DNA from 2 places in the Janthinobacterium sp. SUN206 genome. Region 1 is predicted to be linked to the other one. Evidence: predicted binding sites of a transcription regulator. Region 1 holds the regulator's gene; the other holds the start of a gene.
What was found. Region 1 encodes FliA, which starts transcription of late flagellar genes. Its sites were predicted from a motif close to CTAAAGTTTNNNNNNNNNNNGCCGNTA; they were not measured.
Positions count from the first base shown of each region.

Region 2: a site for FliA is predicted at 1,803-1,829, ahead of O3300_RS04995 (FlxA-like family protein). Genes of this name have one in related genera too.

Region 1 covers NZ_JAPWIB010000001.1:2,452,304-2,455,710, forward strand. The annotation lists gene motD (flagellar motor protein MotD) at 1-552, opposite strand, end outside; gene O3300_RS11080 (flagellar motor protein) at 558-1,304, opposite strand; gene O3300_RS11085 (RNA polymerase sigma factor FliA) at 1,286-2,017, opposite strand; gene O3300_RS11090 (antiactivator of flagellar biosynthesis FleN protein) at 2,063-2,926, opposite strand; gene flhF (flagellar biosynthesis protein FlhF) at 2,919-3,407, opposite strand, start outside.
Region 2 covers NZ_JAPWIB010000001.1:1,139,594-1,143,000, forward strand. The annotation lists gene O3300_RS04990 (ATP-binding protein) at 1-1,389, shown strand, start outside; gene O3300_RS04995 (FlxA-like family protein) at 1,431-1,772, opposite strand; gene dcd (dCTP deaminase) at 1,894-2,463, opposite strand; gene O3300_RS05005 (alpha/beta fold hydrolase) at 2,597-3,397, opposite strand.

The DNA of each region.
Region 1 (3,407 bases):
CCAGTTCGAGGCAAAGGTCGAATTGCTGATCGGCTGCACATCCGTATGCCCTTCCACCTGCACGTCGTGCGTGTCGTCCTTGAGCAGCACGGCCACGGCGCGCAAGGCCTGGTCCGATTCCGCCGTCAGGCCCGCCGCGCCCGGATCGAACAGCACGCTGGCATTGATTTCCACGCTCACACCGCGGCTCGTCTGCGTGACCCGCACCTTGCCTTCCTTGACCAGCGGCGCCAGGGTCGACGTCAGGTCCTGCGCCAGGCGCGTCATGTGTTCGCGCTCGCGGCGGATGGCTTCCGTGCGGCGTTTCAGGGCGGGATTGGGCAACGGGATGGCCTGCGGCGCTTCCATGATGATGGGCGGCGCGCCCTTTTCCAGGCTGAAGGCCTGGCCGATGGCGCTCTGGAAGACGCGGTACTTGCCTTCGTTAACTTGCGAAATCGCATACATGACGACGAAAAAGGCGAACAGCAGGGTGATGAAGTCGGCGTACGAGATCAGCCAGCGGTCCTGGTTATCCGGTTCCTCGTCATACTTCCTGCGCGCGCGCCGCATCATGGTCAATGCTCGTGCAAGAGGCTGGACACGCGCTCTTCGATGATGCGCGTGTGGTCGCCCGTGGCGATGTCGTACAGCACGGCGGCCGTGATTTCATATTGCACCACGCGGCGCGAGACGATGGCCTTGAGTTTATTGGCCACCGGCAGGAACAGCAGATTGGCCAGACCCACGCCATAGATGGTCGAGACGAAGGCCACGGCGATGCCGCCGCCCAGCTTGCTGGGGTCGGTGAGGTTTTCCATCACGTGGATCAGGCCCAGCACGGCGCCCAGGATGCCGATTGTAGGCGAATAGCCGGCCGCCGATTCCCACACCTTGACGGCCTGGCGCTCGGCCATTTCGTAGGCGGAGATTTCCACGTCGAGCAGCTGACGCAGCTTGTCGGGCGCGATGCCGTCGACGATCATGCGCAAACCCTTGGCGTTGAAGCGGTCGGCCGTGTTTTCCATCAGGCGTTCGAGCGCCAGCGGGCCGTCGCGGCGCGCCGTCAGGCTCCATTGCCCGATGTCGCGCGCCAGCGCAGCGCGCGTGTCGGACGGCGGCAGGAACACCCAGCGCAGCATTTCCAGGCCGCGGACAAAAGTGCGCAGCCGCGTCTGCAGCAGCACGGCGCCGAAGGTGCCGACGATGACGATGGCAAAGGCGGCCGGCTGCAGCAGGGAGGCCATCTTGCCGCCTTCCAGTGCCTGGCCGACCAGCAGGCCGGCCAGCGCCAGCGCCAGCCCGATTACGCTGGACCAGTCCACGCCAGCTCCCTCAAGGTTGCGCGCAGGCGCGCGACGGCCTGGGTATGCAGCTGCGAGACGCGCGATTCGGATACGCCCATCACCGCGCCGATCTCCTTCAGGTTCAGCTCTTCTTCGTAATACAGGCCCATGAGTATTTTCTCGCGTGGCGGCAGCGCGTCGATGGCATCGATCACGGATTGCCGGAAATCGGTATCGAGCAGGGAACGCAAGGGGTCGCTGTCCTCGTCCACGCAGTGGCGGTCGAGGAAGCTGTCATTGCCGTCCGGGTCATGAAAGTCTTCGTAGTACACGAGCTGGTGGCCGCCGCCGTCGCCCAGCATTTCCTGGTAGTCGGCCAGCGACATTTTCAGCAGCTTCGCCACTTCCGACTCGGTCGGCGGATGGCCGAGGCGCTGCTGCAGGGTGCTCATCGCCTCTTCGATCTTGCGCATGTTCTGGCGCATGCTGCGCGGCAGCCAGTCGCTGGTGCGCAATTCGTCGAGCATGGCGCCGCGGATGCGCAGCACGGCATACGTCTCGAACTGCGCGCCATGCGTCTCTTCATAGCGCGTAATGGCATCGAGCAGGCCGATCATGCCGGCCTGGATCAGGTCATCGACCTCGACCGAAGGCGGCAATTTCGCCTTCATATGGTGCGCCAGACGCTTCACCAGCGGAATGTGCTCCGTCAGCAAATAGTCCTTGTTCGATTTCCCTTTGACCGTGTACATAGGCTGCTTATTGTTTTCTCATCTTATCTGGTGCTGCGGTTCGATTCAGGCGCTGAACTGGTGCGGGCTCCCCGTCTGGTACAAGGTGCCGCCAAGCACCGGCGCCGCCGAACGGGCCAGCCGCTCGGCCAGTCCGCGAAACGCCACCGACGCTCCCGCCAGCGGAAACGCATCGACCACGCTGCGGCCCAGCCGCGCCGCGCGGTGCAGATACTCGTCGGCAGGCACGGACCCCATCGAAGTCAGCTTCACGGCCAGGTAGCGGCTCGCCGCCTGCGCCATATTATCGTATACCACTTTTGCTTCGGATTCGGAAGCGCCGGTGACGAGAATGCCGAACGGACGGCGTCCCAGTTCCTGGCTCAGGCGCTTGATCAGGCAGTACGCCGCCTTGATCGAGGTGGCGCTGGTCGAGACTTGCACGACGATATCCGACGATGCCATCAGCGGCACGGGGAAGCAGGCCCCCTCGTCCGCCACGACGCCGTCGACCAGCACGATGCCGCTCTGGCGCGCCAGCACCTCGAACGTCTTGCCCAGGCGGCGCAGTTCATCCTCGCCCGCATAATCCATGCTGTCCATCAAATGGTTGCGCGCGCCCAGGCTGGCCACGCCGAAGCCTTGCGGCACCTGGTGGATGACCTGGTTCAAGCCGCACTGCTGGCGCGCCACGTCGCGCAGGCTGGCGCCGTGCGCCAGTCCCAGGCGCGATGCCACGCCATCGCTGCCGCCGCTGGCGTCGAGCAGCAGCACGTCATTGCCGCCGTAGACGAGCGACGCGCCCAGGTTGACCAGCATGGCGCCCTTGTCGTCCTGCGGCGTGGCCGAGAGGAACGTCATGACGCGCGGCTGCGGGCCGGCCAGCATGCGGCGCAAGCCTTCGGCCTGGTCGAAATCGAAATTAGCCAAGGTGCACCCCGCGCGCTTCATTGTTGCGGGCGGCCGCCTGCGCCATCAGCAGCGGCAGTTCGGCGTCGGAAAACTGCGTGGCCGCCGCATCGCGCTTGAGCTTGAAGGCACGGTCGATCAGGTAGCCGCGGTCGGCCAGGTACAGGTCTTCCGGCACGCGCTGGCCGTTCGACACATAAAACAGGTTCAGCTTCTGGCGGATCACCACGTCGAGCACATTGCCGATCGAGGCCGCTTCATCGAGCTTGGTCATGATGCAGCCGGCCAGGCCGCTGCCCTGATACGCGCGTACCACTTCATTCAACGTTTCCTGCGTGGCCGTGGAGTTCAGGCACAGCAGGCGCTTCACGTCGGCGCCGGCGCCCGACAGCATGGCCACCTGTTCCGTCACCATCTGGTCGCGCTGGCTCACGCCCACCGTATCGATCAGCACCGTGTGCTTGTTCTTCAATTCCTTCAGGGCGATGCGCAAGTCCGCCTC
Region 2 (3,407 bases), 1.3 Mb from region 1:
CAGGAACGGGCCCTCGACATCGACACCAGCCCGCCCGCGCAAATGATCATCGAGGCCGCCAGCGCCACCGTGGAAGCGGGCGGCAGCCAGGCCTTGCGGCAATTCCTGGGCAAGCTCGAACGCATGCGCGTGTTTGCTGTCGATGCCAAAGGGCAAGAATTGATGGGCCGCGCCGTGCATCCCGCCATGCTGGCCAAGGCGCGCGCCATGCTGCAACAAAGCCAGGCTCATCCCGTCGTGCGCGACGTGGCCGGCAGCGACGGCAAGCGCTACCTGCTGTTCCTGCCCTCGTCCGAACGCTTCCGCAATGCCGAGGCGGGCGCCGCGCGCGACACGCTCAACGCCGTCACCCTGAGCGGCCCGCGCACCATGGGACCAGGTCCACGCCCCAGCGAAGCGGGCGCCCCGCCGCCACGCGGCGAATTCGGCCGCGGCATGCCGCCCGGCCCGCGCATGGACAGCCCCTATCGCACTTTCATTCCCCTGGCCGCCGCCATCGCCGCCAGCCTGCTGTTCGCCTTTTTGCTGGCCTGGTATTTTGCGCGTCCCATCCGCGACCTGCGGCAGGCGTTCGAGGCCGCCTCGCACGGCAACCTGGCGCCGCGCTTCCACGCCAGCGGCAAGCGCGGCGATGAATTGACGGACCTGGGACGCGATTTCGACCGCATGACGGGCCGTTTGCGCAGCCTCATGGACAGCCAGAGGCGCTTGCTGCATGATGTCTCGCATGAGCTGCGCTCGCCGCTGGCGCGCTTGCAGGCCGCCATCGGCCTGGCGCACCAGCAGCCGGAAAAGATGGCCGCCTCGATGCAGCGCATCGAACGCGAAAGCGAGCGCATGGATAAGCTGATCGGTGAACTGCTGACCCTGTCGCGGCTGGAAGCGGGCGCCGTGCAAGCGGGCGCGGGGCACGCGCACAGCGAAGACGTCGGCATCGCCGACCTCGTGCACGACATCGTGGACGACGCCCGCTATGAAGCCAGGGCGCGCCTGATGGGCATCGACCTGGCGGTCGACGCGGCCATGGCCGACGCCAGCGTCACGGGCCAGCCCGAACTGCTGGCGCGCGCCGTGGAAAACGTGGTGCGCAATGCTATCAAGCACAGCCCCGACGGCGGCACGGTGGATGTCGAACTGTCGCGCCAGCATGATTGCTTGCGCATCGCCGTGCTGGACCGGGGACCCGGCGTGGCCAGCGCCGACCTGGCCCGCATTTTTGAACCTTTCTTCCGCGCCAGCAATACCCAGCACAGCACGGACGGCCATGGCCTGGGCCTGGCCATCGCCCAGCACGTCATCAACGCCCATGGCGGCCGCATCGGGGCCAGCTTGCGCAGCGGTGGCGGACTGTGCGTGGAAATGTTGTTGCCCGTCAAAACGCCAGGCTGACCTGTCGGCGAGCCTGGCGTCTTTTATGCGCGGAGTTGCTGTTACGCTTGCGTATCGATGATGCTGCCCAGGGTAGACGAGGTCGATTTGGCCGGGCTCGTCGCCGTATCGGCGCTGCTGGCCGGCTGAGCATCTTGCTGCGCCGCCTTCTGCGCGGCGGCAGCTTGCAACTGGGCAATTTGCGCCTGCAAGGCCTGGATTTGCTGCGCCAGCTGCTGCTGCAGCTTTTGCGACGCCTCCGTCTGCTCGCCCTTCTGCGACTCCGTCAACTGCTTTTGCGCCGCCGTGATCTGCTTTTGCAGCGCCGCGATCTGCGAACTGCTGCCCGAACTGGCGCTCCCCGCCGCGCTGACCGCGCCGCCTGAACCGATTGCCGCTACCATGATGCCTCCTCAGTGTTTCGATACCAAGGTTAACGGCAAGCATGGGCGCGGATGTAGTGCCGCAGGTGTAAAGGCAGGTAAAGACAGGGAAAGACGGCTGGCGCCCCTCCCTTCACCGCAATCAGGTCTTGGGTAGCGTTACGCCGACCTGGCCCTGGTATTTGCCGCCGCGGTCCTTGTACGACGTTTCGCACACTTCATCGGACTCGAAGAACAGCACTTGCGCCACGCCTTCGTTGGCGTAGATTTTCGCCGGCAGCGGTGTCGTGTTGGAAAACTCCAGGGTCACATAGCCTTCCCATTCCGGTTCGAACGGGGTGACGTTGACGATGATGCCGCAGCGCGCATACGTGCTCTTGCCCAGGCAAATCGTCAGCACGTTGCGGGGAATGCGGAAATACTCGACGGTACGGGCCAGCGCGAACGAGTTCGGCGGGATGATGCAATAACCCTTGCCGGACACGTCGACGAAGTTGTTCGCGTCGAAATCCTTCGGATCGACGATGGTGGTGTTGATGTTGGTGAACAACTTGAACTCGTCGGCGCAACGGATGTCATAGCCATAGCTGGAGGTGCCGTAGGAAACGATGCGGTTGCCGTCGCGTTCCTTGACCTGGCCCGGTTCGAACGGCTCGATCATGCCCGTTGTTTCCGCCATGCGGCGTATCCATTTATCGCTTTTAATCGTCATCGCAGGGGTATCTTTCTAGAATATCGGAATGGCTGGGGCCGCACGCCTGCTGCAGGCGTGGCCCGGATGGCAGGATTTTACGCGAAAAACCGCCACTTTTGGCCCTTGCCCGCTGAAAATCCTTGCCAGTCGGCTAGTGTTTAGCCAACAGCGAGGTGATCATCTCGCGCACCACTTGCGCCGTCAGTTCCGGGTTTTCCATGGGAAACAGATGCCCGCCCGGCACCTGGCGGAAAAATTTGCCGACCAGCTTGCGCGTGGCCGTCAAGCCCGCCTGGCGGCATTCCACCGATTCCGTGCCGCCGATAAAACCGATGGGCACTGGAAATCCGTCCTTGACGAGGCCGCCGATGTGGTGCGGCAAGCTGCGGTAGACCTGCGTTTCCACTTCGCGCGTAAAGCGCAACTGCACCCCGTCCGGATGTGGCGCCAGGCCGCTGTCGATGTAATCGCGCAAGACTTGCGGCGCCCAGATGGCGAACATGTCCTTGGCGGCAAAATGCTCATACGCAGCTTGCGCATCGGGCCACAGCTTGCGCCGCCGGGCGGAAAAACGGGCGGGAGAGTAACGCTCGCCCAGCGCCGTGTTGCGCGCCAGCCGCACCAGCAAGGCGCGCCAGCCCGCCACCACGGGCGAATCGAGCAAGACCACGCAGCGCACCAGGTCGGGACGCTGCTTGGCCACCATGACGCTGAGCATGCCGCCCAGCGAATGGCCGACGAGGATCACGGGCGCGCTGTAGCGGCGCTCCAGGTCGTCGATATACTCGCGCACCAGCTCTGGCCAGCCCGTGCTGACGGGGTATTCGGGATCGTGCGCATGCATGTCGAGCGCCTGCACGGTGTAATGCTGTCCCAGCAAGCCAAACAGCTTGCGGTAAGTGCCGGCTGGATAACTGTTGGCATGGGCAAAGTGCAGTTGCGGGAGGGTCATCGTGGGTCGG